DNA from 2 places in the Rossellomorea sp. DUT-2 genome. Region 2 is predicted to be linked to the other one. Evidence: a T-box and tRNA genes for the amino acid it is inferred to sense, from the RefSeq annotation. Region 2 holds a T-box; the other holds one or more tRNA genes.
What was found. A T-box is a leader RNA that pairs with one kind of tRNA and senses whether it is charged. The one in region 2 lies ahead of ACOSV2_RS09865 (valine--tRNA ligase), so its partner is inferred to be a tRNA-Val.
Positions count from the first base shown of each region.

Region 1 (6,266 bases), on a different contig from region 2:
TGGCTATGCCGCCGTTGGCTGGGCTAGCTGGATTCGAACCAACGCATGTCGCAGTCAAAGTGCGATGCCTTACCGCTTGGCTATAGCCCAATATAAAGGGCGACTGATGGGAATCGAACCCACGAATGCCTGAACCACAATCAGGTGCGTTAACCACTTCGCCACAATCGCCATGCTTAACATATCTTTGGCAGGGGCAGTAGGAATCGAACCCACACCAAAGGTTTTGGAGACCTTCGTTCTACCGTTAAACTATGCCCCTATATAATAGAGAGTTTTGTTAAAAATGGTGGAGGGGGGCAGATTCGAACTGCCGAACCCGAAGGAGCGGATTTACAGTCCGCCGCGTTTAGCCACTTCGCTACCCCTCCAAATAAAATAAATACTTAAAGATTCTTAAGTATAAATGGTGGCTCAGGACGGAATCGAACCGCCGACACATGGATTTTCAGTCCATTGCTCTACCAACTGAGCTACTGAGCCATATTATATAGAAGATTAAATTTTCAAATGATCAACTTCCCTATTACTAAGTAATTGAAAATGGCGGTCCGGACGGGACTCGAACCCGCGACCTCCTGCGTGACAGGCAGGCATTCTAACCAACTGAACTACCGGACCAGAGTTTTTTGACGATAGTCAAAATAACTTTCATTATTTGCGCAAGCAAAATAGATTTCATTACCTTGACGACAGTCAAAATAACTATCCATGCGTGACTCTTCAAGGGATATCCTATCCTAAGTCAAAATGGTATTGCGGGGACAGGATTTGAACCTGCGACCTTCGGGTTATGAGCCCGACGAGCTACCGAACTGCTCCACCCCGCGACGATATAAGTATGAAATTTCCCACGAAAGGAATTATGGAGGAGGAAGGGGGATTCGAACCCCCGCGGGCTGTTACACCCCTGTCGGTTTTCAAGACCGATCCCTTCAGCCGGACTTGGGTATTCCTCCCTGTATAATGGACCCTGTAGGACTCGAACCTACGACCGGACGGTTATGAGCCGTCTGCTCTAACCAACTGAGCTAAGGGTCCTTATAATCGTGCGTCATGTATTTAGTAATAGCGGCGGAGGGGATCGAACCCCCGACCTCACGGGTATGAACCGTACGCTCTAGCCAGCTGAGCTACACCGCCACGAAACGTTTACTATTCAATCTGAATCTTGATTAAGTAAGATTCAATGAAGTTTATTTACTTTCGTAAAAAACTTGGTGGAGCCTAGCGGGATCGAACCGCTGACCTCCTGCGTGCAAAGCAGGCGCTCTCCCAGCTGAGCTAAGGCCCCAAAAGAAGTGGTCGGGAAGACAGGATTCGAACCTGCGACCCCTTGGTCCCAAACCAAGTGCTCTACCAAGCTGAGCTACTTCCCGATATATGGCGCGCCCGAGAGGAGTCGAACCCCTAACCTTTTGATCCGTAGTCAAACGCTCTATCCAATTGAGCTACGGGCGCTAAACAATTCATTTTATAAGAAACAATGGTGCCGAGGACCGGAATCGAACCGGTACGGTAGTCACCTACCGCAGGATTTTAAGTCCTGTGCGTCTGCCAGTTCCGCCACCCCGGCTAGTTTGGAGCGGAAGACGGGATTCGAACCCGCGACCCCCACCTTGGCAAGGTGGTGTTCTACCACTGAACTACTTCCGCGAAATATAATGGTGCGGGTGAAGGGACTTGAACCCCCACGCCTTGCGGCGCCAGATCCTAAGTCTGGTGCGTCTGCCAATTCCGCCACACCCGCATCTATGATTGATATTTTGCTTCCACAAAAATCAATGGTGAGCCATGAAGGATTCGAACCTTCGACCCTCTGATTAAAAGTCAGATGCTCTACCAACTGAGCTAATGGCTCACAATATAAAAATGAAACAAAATAAAAAACAATGGTGCCGGCAAGAGGACTTGAACCCCCAACCTACTGATTACAAGTCAGTTGCTCTACCAGTTGAGCTACACCGGCATATTGATTATAAAAAATGGTGGAGGATGACGGGATCGAACCGCCGACCCTCTGCTTGTAAGGCAGATGCTCTCCCAGCTGAGCTAATCCTCCAAATTGGTGACCCATACGGGATTCGAACCCGTGTTACCGCCGTGAAAGGGCGGTGTCTTAACCACTTGACCAATGGGCCATATTTTTAAAGCGTCCCACTTAAGGACATGTATAACTATATCAATTAATTTCGCAGAAGTCAACTTCTAAATAACTAAAAAACGAAAAATTTTTTCGACTTACTCACCTTAACATTTTTGTGAGCCGAAAAAGAATATACCACATTTTCAAATCTTATATCAATAGTAAATTCAATAATCCTTCCATAATGGTGTTGTTTTTCTAATTCTTTTAAATAACTACAGGATCTTCCTGCTCTTCCCATATTGAAGAATTCAGTAAAGTATCACTGCATCGTCAAATATAAACTATTTGCAAACGAGATTAACCCCCACCCCTCTATTCTTCTTCATTAATTAATAGAATCAATTCCGGTTTTCAAATTTAACTTTGAACGCACCCAATAATTTCATAAAAGAGGTCCGTCCCTCATCGCTTTAATGCGATGAGGGACGGACCTCTTTTCGGGTTTAAGCTTGTTTACACATTGTCATTAGGAGTTGAATACGATAGTAATAGATTAAGAATGGGGTGATGGATTCATGGAGCTTCCAACGATTTTGTGTGGGCCGATTGTTCGTCGGGTGGAACCTGCACAAGCTTTTATTTGGATTGCATTGAGCAAGCCATATGATATTAAAGCGGAGTTATTCAAGATAAAACAGGGTAACGAATCACAATGTTTTGACTATATGAGCATAGCCTGTGAAACTAAGACGAAAACGGTACAAGCCGGAAGGAATTTATATATAAGTTTAATTAACATATCTCCACAAGCCGGATCTTTCCCTACAAATAAATTACTGGGATACAATTTATTGTTTGAAAATAGTGTGGAAACACTGGACCTCGGCAGCTTTGACTTACTTTCCCCCACTCATCCACACTCGATTGTCTACGAAAATCTCGCATACCCAACCTTTTATATGAACGAAGGAAATACATCGAATATTCTATACGGATCCTGTCGAAAGCTGCACGGTGTTGGAACAGATGTATTGGTTCAAGCGGATAAAACCATTGCGTCAACTTTCAATAATGCCGATAGACCATCCTCTCTATTTTTAATGGGAGATCAAATATATGCCGATGATGTAGCAGATCCCCTATTTAAGATCATCACAAGGTTCGGTAAAGAACTGGTGGGACAAGAAGAAGACCTTGGTTCCATTGAACCACGCTTAAAAGAAGGTTCTTTTAAGCAGGGAATTAAGCAGATCAATGGCAGGCAATATATTACGGAACACTTTTGCAAATTCACTTCCAGAAAAGCTGCAAATCATCTGTTAAGCTTCAGTGACTATGCAGCCATGTATATTTTGTCTTGGAGTCCCTCATTATGGGAACTCGCACATAAGGAAGGGATGTTAGAAACCTTTCAAGCAGCAGTGGATAAGAATGAAGTCTATTTTGCTTTTAAGGATTGTCAAAGCAAAGAGCATAAAACGGAATGTCACCAGCTTGAAGAGCGCTATCAAAAGCAGATGAGAGAACTGGCTAAAGTGGAGGAAGCTTTGTATTCTGTCAGAAGAGTATTGGCCAATACACCGACCTATATGATGTTTGATGACCACGATATAACAGATGATTGGAATTTGACACAGGATTGGAAAACGAGCGTTTGGAACGCTCCTTTAGGGAGACATGTCATTAGTAACGGCTTGGTATCTTATTGGCTTTTTCAAGGCTGGGGCAATGAACCGGATACGTTTACCCATTTCGGTCAAACCATGCAAACCTACTTTGACTCTTTTCACCCTGGGTCACTTCCCCACTCCAACTGGGTACATTCTCTATGGAACTATGATTCTTGGCATTATACTGCTCCCACTGCACCAAAGGCCGTATTTCTTGATACAAGAACCCAGCGTGGTTATGTAAATAAACCCAAGCCTGTGAAAGTTGGAAAACGGATAGATGAGGAAAGATATAGTCCAAACCTTATTGATCAGGAGGGATGGAACGGGGTTTCAATTAAACTGACCGCGTCTGGTTGGAATGAAGGTGAGCCCTTAATCCTTGTATCCCCTGCCCCTCTTTATGGAATCGGATTAATTGAAAACTTTCTACATGACTACATGCTTCCACTCAGGACGTATGGTTTACCTGTGCAGAGCGATTTTGATTTAGAAGCATGGAAATACAATGGGAAAGGCTTTAGCAACTTCCTTCATCAGGTATCAGCTTGGAACCCAAGTGACTGCATCATCTTATCTGGAGATGTGCATTCGGCTTCGTCCGTCACATCTGATATTACGTTTCGAGATGGCCGAACCCTTACGATTCATCAGTTTACAAGCAGCCCGATCAAGAATATGAGCTACACAGGGTTTTGGGGCGCCATCATGAAATTCATCATTGGCTTGAATGCCAAACAAAGGACCGACCAGACAATCTACCGCTACTGTAATCACCAGTTTGATTTATTTCGGGAGGAACAGGAAAGCAGCGTTCTTTCTGACTATGTGTGGAAGGAAAGTATTCGTTACAAGCGTATAAACGATACTTCGATTATTGAAACCAATAATAATATCGAATTGTTCATATACGGAGGGACTGGTCCTTTGTCCAGGGTCATCACATAGGGACAAAACGCCTCTCCACTTGTCCGGTCGACTAAATCACTCTCTTCTTTTTGGCTATCAAGCTACTACAAAATAGAAGAGAAAGTACATAGCCATTTGCCCTTATGTGAATGAGACGTTTTAGCCATCTCCGCCCTTTAGTTCAGATAATCTCCATTAGCCAATAACCATGCATCATACAGGTAATACTATAAGAGACTGCCGCAATGACTGAAACACTGAGTAAAACATTGGAAGACCTTTTATCCAGATTGAGTTTGTATAAAAGAATAAGTAAGGATAGAGAAAGTACACATTTCAATAGTAGAAATAACCAGGGACTGGTGAAGTAAAGATTATTCATAAGAGGATTGGCTTCTGTGATGTAATCGAAATGTAAGCCATACATGGTCAGAGATGCATCTAGGAGGTTTAGAATTGCGATGTAAAGAAGTAGTTGCCTCATGGAATGGATTCCCCTGTTCATCATACAAGTTATTTTTGTTCTTTTTTAAGAACTGATAAATCTATTATATTACAGAGAACCGATTATTACGAGGTAATAAATACGTTATAAAGAACTTCAATGGTTAAGATTTTAAAATAACCATCGTGTCGATGTTCCCTTCCGTTGCTAAGGTATTTTCAATATTAAACAAACGTTTATTAAGTTGATTATGTGCCATTACTTATAAAGATTCAGCAATCAATCATACGTTTGTTTAAAATGACACTGGCTAGCTTCTTCTTTCTGCAATACTTTACCTCTTTTTTAATAGGCTCAATCCTAAACAAAACCCCAACCCTTTTTCTCAGGGTTGAGGTTGTTTGTTTTTATCCAGTTCTATAATACTATCGCTTCTTTTTCTTCCCCTTCTCATCCACCTTAATCACAACAGTAGTCAAAGGATCCAAAGTCAAAGTATCTTTCTTCAATGTAAATCCGGACTTCTTGGAAACAGGCTTCGTCCCCGCTTCGTCGTTGTCTACTACAACCTTCCCTTTAGAGAAGTCATAGTCACCCACCGATAGAGTACGTGCTTCGCTATCCGCATTGACGAATACGTAGTACTCACCAGTATCATCCGTGGATACATTCTTGTAAGCCAGCATCAAGTCTGTATCCTGGATTTCTGGCAAATCAAGCAGTGATACATTCTGGTCAACCAGCTCCTGCTCACCTAAACGGAAAGCATTCGTTGATCTTCTAAGCTTAATCAAACCTTCTGTATATTCTCTCGTCGTTGTATTAACTTCATATTTCTTTTTGTTCGTTGCTTTTTCCCAATCAAATTTGTTGATGGCGTCGGATGAGTCGTATGAGTCGTGGATGAAGTATCCAAATGGGTTGCCCTCTTCATCTTCCAGCTCATGATATTTCTGTTCCGGTACGCCTTCTCCCAGCCATTGCTTCGTTCTTCCGTATTCCTGACCCGCGTGGATGAAAGCCGTCCCTTGTGAGGTTAGGATCATGGAGTTACCAAGGCGAATACGCTTGTGGATCTCCAGGTTGTTTTCGGGAATGGCCGGGTCCTTTTTGATCGATTGGGCAATGACATCGTATAACGGCAGGTTGTCAT
Region 1 covers NZ_JBQPEO010000005.1:313,166-319,431, reverse strand. Annotated here, with positions in the region: tRNA gene ACOSV2_RS19480 (tRNA-Cys) at 1-13, opposite strand, end outside; tRNA gene ACOSV2_RS19475 (tRNA-Gln) at 16-90, opposite strand; tRNA gene ACOSV2_RS19470 (tRNA-His) at 99-171, opposite strand; tRNA gene ACOSV2_RS19465 (tRNA-Trp) at 189-262, opposite strand; tRNA gene ACOSV2_RS19460 (tRNA-Tyr) at 288-371, opposite strand; tRNA gene ACOSV2_RS19455 (tRNA-Phe) at 408-483, opposite strand; tRNA gene ACOSV2_RS19450 (tRNA-Asp) at 545-621, opposite strand; tRNA gene ACOSV2_RS19445 (tRNA-Met) at 757-830, opposite strand; tRNA gene ACOSV2_RS19440 (tRNA-Ser) at 867-959, opposite strand; tRNA gene ACOSV2_RS19435 (tRNA-Ile) at 968-1,041, opposite strand; tRNA gene ACOSV2_RS19430 (tRNA-Met) at 1,070-1,143, opposite strand; tRNA gene ACOSV2_RS19425 (tRNA-Ala) at 1,219-1,294, opposite strand; tRNA gene ACOSV2_RS19420 (tRNA-Pro) at 1,303-1,379, opposite strand; tRNA gene ACOSV2_RS19415 (tRNA-Arg) at 1,385-1,461, opposite strand; tRNA gene ACOSV2_RS19410 (tRNA-Leu) at 1,488-1,576, opposite strand; tRNA gene ACOSV2_RS19405 (tRNA-Gly) at 1,582-1,656, opposite strand; tRNA gene ACOSV2_RS19400 (tRNA-Leu) at 1,666-1,750, opposite strand; tRNA gene ACOSV2_RS19395 (tRNA-Lys) at 1,786-1,861, opposite strand; tRNA gene ACOSV2_RS19390 (tRNA-Thr) at 1,894-1,969, opposite strand; tRNA gene ACOSV2_RS19385 (tRNA-Val) at 1,987-2,062, opposite strand; tRNA gene ACOSV2_RS19380 (tRNA-Glu) at 2,067-2,141, opposite strand; gene ACOSV2_RS19375 (hypothetical protein) at 2,665-4,707, shown strand; gene ACOSV2_RS19370 (DUF5658 family protein) at 4,850-5,152, opposite strand; gene ACOSV2_RS19365 (pullulanase) at 5,539-6,266, opposite strand, start outside.
Region 1: it encodes a tRNA-Val, which carries the amino acid that the T-box ahead of ACOSV2_RS09865 (valine--tRNA ligase) is inferred to sense. The anticodon was not compared.

Region 2 (6,266 bases):
ACCGCCAGCTGAAGAGGACGATGAGATCCCCGTACAGATTCAATACGATGCTCATCCTGCTCATACCTATGAGGAAAATTATTTCCGAAAAGAAAACGTGTTTGAATTGCCACAGCATGACCTGAGCGAGTCATCAGAAGAACAGCCGGCTCAACCGAAGGCTGCCTACACGCCGCCTCCTAAATACAAACAGCAGGAGGAGGAAGAAGAGTCCTCTTCATCCTCCGCAGTAGAAGCAGAAATGGAAGAAAGCGGAGAAGAGCAGGATGATAAGAAAAAGACTAAAGGCAAAAAGAAATATGAGACCATTTCCCTTACCGATTTCTTTGCGAGAAAAGAAGAGGAAAAGGGAGCAACATTAAGGGTATGTATTGTTCAAGAAGGAGAAACGCTGGATTATATCGCAGAAAAGTATGATCTAACGATTCCTCAGCTATTGAGGGTCAATCAACTTGAAGCCAATCAAGACGTCTATGTAGGGCAGGTTCTATATATCCCGAAAAGCGAGTATGTCTTCAAGGGTTAAAGGAATAGAGCAAAGTCGCTCCCATCTGAAAAGAGCGCAATTGCAATATAGAAGGAACTACGGGGCTGACACCAAATTTATTGGAGTTAGTCCGTTTTTTTTAGAAAAGTAATCTTAGAAGGTGAGAGGTATGGTACAAACGCTGGAGGGATTAAAGCCTGTCTTACAACCTTATGGTGTCGAACCCCATTTTGTTGAGAATTACGGGAAGATTTCCAAAGTATTCTCCAATAAGGGGACGCTTGCTGTGAAGCAGCTACCCGCCCAAACTGGAGTGGATTTCGTCAGGAATGTACAAATGTTGTTTCAAAGGGGCTATAACCGGATTGTTCCGATCTACCCGACATTGGATGGGCGCTATGCGGTGTGGAATGATGGGCAATTATACTATGTCATGCCCTGGCTCTTGAACCTGGAAAGGGAAGATCAATTTGAAAAGCATCAGAAAATGTTCCGGGAATTGGCAAGACTTCATACTCTCTCCTCTCAGGAAGTAAAGATTGATAAAGAAGAGAGAGAATCTCATTACGAGCAGCTGACTTCCAGGTGGGATAAAGAACAGCAGTTTCTCGATGAGTATGTGGAAGCATGTGAAAGGACAACGTATATGTCTCCTTTTCAATTCCACTATTGCATGTACTATAAGGACGCTTCCCAAGCACTGAAATTTTCACGGAAAATGCTGGATGAATGGTATGAGGAAACGAAGGAGCTTGAAAAGGTCAGAACCGTCATTACACATGGTAAGGTATCGACGGAGCATTTTTTATTCGACGAAAGAGGCTTGGGGTATTTTCATAACTTTGAGAACTCAAAGATGGCCTCACCCTTCCATGACCTGCTGCCGTTTCTGTCCAGAACTTTGAAAACCTATCCTAAGTATTATGAGGAATGCATCGAGTGGCTCACCACGTATTTTCAGCATTTTACCGTGCGTAATGAAGAGCGGCTCCTGTTCATGAGTTATTTAGCTTACCCAAGCTCTGTCATCGCTGTGGTGGAAAAATATTTTCATACACCGAAGGATAAGCGGAATGAACGGAAATCCCTTAAGAAGCTGCAACGGCATTACTGGCTTCTGAAAAACACGGAATACGTGGTCATGCGTTTAGATGAAATGGAAAAAAAGAAACAGGAGCAGGCGGCCGAGGCAGAATAAAAAAAGGACTGGCGAAGTCCACATTTCGTCAGTCCATTATATCCAATCGAAATAAATGGCAAGGCCTATCCCGATAAAAAGAGTTAAAAGAAGGACGTCAAAAGTGGTTGGAAGCAAAATGGTCCGGACCCCTTGAAAGATCGTAAAAGGAATGATGAATTGCTTACATATTAACCGGGCGTTTCCCATCCATTTCTGCATGGTATATTGATTGATTTTTTTCATATTCGTCCACTCACTTTCCTGGGTGTATTCACTACTTTATCTTATGAATACAGAATAAAATGGTGCCTATGTATAGGCGAAATGAATATTTTTCGATGAAATTGCCGATAATGATTGACGAAAGTTTATCTTTTCCTATACTATAATGAGTAAATAAATAATCTTGAAAAGCAATGAACAGGAAGAGTACATTGATCCTTACTTTCAGAGAGGAAAATCGTTAGCTGAGAGATTTTCTACGTTAAGACAATGGAAGGTCGCCTGAAGAGCTGTTTCTATGAAATGAGAGTAGTAGAAGCCGGTTAAAAGCCGTTATAATCGTCGAGAGTTCAGGAGGCTTATTTCTCCTGAGAAAAAAGGTGGTACCGCGAATGGAATCCTTCGTCCTTTTCATAGGACGGGGGATTTTTTTATTTTTTTTAGAAAAGTGTAGTAATTCAGCACTAATATAGGAGGAAAACAAATGGAAACTCAAGATCAGCAATTATCCATGCCGACAAAATATGATCCCAATGCCATTGAGCAGGGCAGATACAAATGGTGGCTGGAAGGTAAATATTTCGAAGCCAAAAACGATAAGGAGAAGGAGCCATACACAATTGTCATTCCTCCTCCGAACGTAACAGGAAAACTTCATCTTGGTCATGCTTGGGACACGACGCTGCAAGATATCCTGACAAGAATGAAGCGCATGCAGGGTTACGATGTATTATGGCTGCCGGGTATGGACCATGCCGGAATTGCGACACAGGCGAAAGTGGATGAAAAACTTCGCAATCAAGGCATTTCACGTTATGACTTAGGTCGTGAAAAGTTCGTAGAAGAAACATGGAAATGGAAAGAAGAATATGCCGAGCATATCCGTCAGCAATGGTCTAAGGTTGGATTAGGCCTGGACTATAGCCGTGAGCGTTTCACGTTGGACGAGGGCTTATCGGAAGCTGTACAAAAGGTATTTATCGACCTTTATAAAAAAGACTTAATCTACCGTGGTGAATACATCATCAACTGGGATCCGGCAACGAAAACGGCCCTTTCAGACATAGAGGTCATTCATCAGGATGTACAAGGTGCATTCTATCATATGAAATATCCGCTGGCAGATGGAAGTGGTCACATTGAAATTGCCACAACCCGTCCGGAAACGATGCTTGGAGATACGGCCGTTGCGGTTCACCCGGAAGATGATCGCTACAAGCATCTAATTGGCAAAACCGTTACCCTTCCTATCGTTGGCCGTGAAATTCCGATTGTAGGAGATGACTACGTTGATATGGAATTTGGTTCCGGTGCAGTGAAAATTACACCTGCCCATGACCCGAATGATTTCGAAATCGGAAACCGTCACAATTTAGAACGTGTTCTCGTCATGAACGAAGACGGAACCATGAATAAAAAGGCGGATAAATACCAAGGGATGGATCGTTTCCAATGTCGTAAGGAAATCGTGAAGGACCTTCAAGAAGCAGGAGTTCTGTTCAAGATTGAAGAGCATATGCATTCAGTCGGTCACTCAGAAAGAAGTGGAGCGGTGGTTGAGCCTTATCTTTCGACTCAGTGGTTCGTTAAGATGGATCCTCTGGCAGAGGAAGCGGTGAAACTTCAGCAGGATGAAAACAAGGTCAACTTTGTACCTGATCGCTTTGAAACGTCTTACCTGCGCTGGATGGAAAACACGCGTGACTGGTGTATTTCCCGTCAGCTTTGGTGGGGACATCGCATCCCGGCCTGGTATCATAAAGAAACAGGCGAAATCTATGTAAACAACGAAGCACCGGAAGACATTGAGAACTGGACCCAGGAAGAGGATGTACTGGATACATGGTTCAGTTCAGCTCTATGGCCGTTTTCAACAATGGGCTGGCCGGATCTGGATGCAGAGGACTTTAAACGCTATTATCCAACGAATACACTCGTGACCGGCTACGATATCATCGGTTTCTGGGTATCGCGCATGATCTTCCAAGGACTGGAGTTCACAGGAGAACGTCCATTTAAAGACGTACTGATTCACGGACTGGTTCGGGATGCAGATGGACGCAAGATGAGTAAGTCATTAGGTAATGGTGTAGATCCGATGGATGTCATCGAAAAGTACGGTGCCGATTCCCTTCGTTACTTCCTATCTACAGGCAGCTCACCCGGGCAGGATCTTCGTTTCTCCTTTGAGAAAGTAGAATCTGTTTGGAACTTTGCGAATAAGATTTGGAATGCATCCCGTTTCGCCCTTATGAATATGGATGGTATGACATACGACGAGATCGATTTATCAGGTGAAAAATCCGTTGCGGATAAATGGATCCTTACCCGTTTAAATGAAACGATCGAAACCGTGACACGATTAGCCGATCGTTATGAATTTGGTGAAGTGGGACGCGTTCTTTACAACTTCATCTGGGATGACTTCTGTGATTGGTATATCGAGATGGCGAAATTGCCTCTGTATGGCGAGGACGAAGCTGCTAAGAAAACGACCCGTTCGATTTTGGCCTATGTACTCGACAACACAATGAGACTACTACACCCATTCATGCCGTTTATTACCGAGGAAATATGGCAGAACTTGCCGCATCAAGGCGAATCCATTACAGTAGCTGCATGGCCGACGGTTCAAGATGAATTGACAGACCAAGGGGCAGCAGAAGAGATGAAGCTGCTCGTTGATATCATTCGTGCCGTACGGAATGTCCGTGCAGAGGTAAACACCCCGATGAGTAAGCAAATCAACTTGATGCTGAAGGCAAAAGATGCACACACCCTCACGATCATCGAGAAGAACAAAGCATATATTGGAAAATTCTGTAATCCAGAGAAGCTGGAAATGGGTACAGATTTAGTTACACCGGATAAAGCGATGACGGCGGTTGTAACAGGTGTAGACTTATTCCTTCCATTAGAAGGATTAATCAACATCGAAGAAGAAATTGCCCGTCTTCAAAAAGAACTGGAGAAATGGACGAAAGAAGTTTCCCGGGTTCAAGGCAAATTAAACAACGAAAAATTTGTGAGCAAGGCTCCTCAAAATGTAGTAGATGAGGAAAAAGCAAAAGAAAAAGATTATTTAGAGAAACAAGCGACGGTGAAAGCAAGAATCGAAGAGCTTAAATCACTATAATCTTTTGAACAGAGGATAAGAAGAGGGCTTTAGAATCGGGTCTGATTGTCAAGGTTGAGGGGATGCAAGAAGGTTTTCTCTCCGGCAATCTTCCCCGACCTGAGCCCTCTTTCTAATGAAACCTTAAGGGGAGTGATTAAAATTGTTAACCTATGAAAAGGCCGTTGGATGGATACACTCAAGACTCAGACTTGGAATCAAGCCGGGTCTGGAGAGAATGCAGTACTTGTTAGAGAAGCTAGGGAATCCTCATGAAAAGCTCCAAATCGTTCATATCGGGGGAACAAACGGAAAGGGATCCACTGTAACCTATTTGAGAAATATACTACAGGAATCAGGGTATTCAGTAGGCACCTTTACTTCACCATATTTTGAACGGTTTAATGAGAGGATCAGCATTGATGGAGAACCTGTTTCTGATGAAGAAATAACTCTTCTTGTGGAAAAAATTAAGCCCATTGCCGAAAGCATGGAGCATTCTGAATGGGGAACCCCCTCTGAATTCGAAGTCATAACAGCCATGAGCTTTTATTACTTTGCCGAAATGCATCCTGTCGATCTCGTCCTTTATGAGGTAGGGCTTGGAGGAAGACTTGATTCGACGAATGTCATCACACCGATGGTTTCAGTCATAACGAGCATCGGTCTGGATCATATGCAATTTCTGGGAAGCAGATTAGAAGACATAGCCTTTGAGAAAGCCGGGATCATCAAACGTTCTGTTCCTGTCATATCAGGGGTTCACCAGAAAGAAGCAGCCGAAGTGATAAGACAGAAAGCGCTGGAAATGGGTAGTGACCTGTTTGAACTTGGAGAGGATTTTTCGGTGGAACGTCAAGCCTTACTCGAAAAAGGGGAGAGATTCCAATACACGTCTCCTGTTCAAAATGAAACGTATGTGCTTTCCATGATCGGTGCACACCAAATCAATAATGCAGCAATTGCCATTAAAGTGACAGAGCTTCTTAGTGCACAGCATAAAATAGCAAGTCCCCATATTAAAGCGGGACTAAAGAAGGCATCATGGCCAGGCAGAATGGAAGCTATATCATACAATCCCGGGATTTATATTGATGGGGCCCATAATCCTGAAGGGGTACAAGCCTTGGTGAAAACCATAAACGATCGATTCATCAATAAAAGGGTAACGGTTCTCTTTTCAGCACTACACGACAAAGAATTAAAACCGATGATCTCGACATTGGAAGAAGCGGTGGAGACAATTGGATTCACGACCTTTG
Region 2 covers NZ_JBQPEO010000002.1:799,899-806,164, reverse strand. Annotated here, with positions in the region: gene spoVID (stage VI sporulation protein D) at 1-526, shown strand, start outside; gene ysxE (spore coat protein YsxE) at 657-1,685, shown strand; gene ACOSV2_RS09870 (hypothetical protein) at 1,722-1,910, opposite strand; T-box leader at 2,075-2,302, shown strand; gene ACOSV2_RS09865 (valine--tRNA ligase) at 2,374-5,025, shown strand; gene ACOSV2_RS09860 (bifunctional folylpolyglutamate synthase/dihydrofolate synthase) at 5,168-6,266, shown strand, end outside.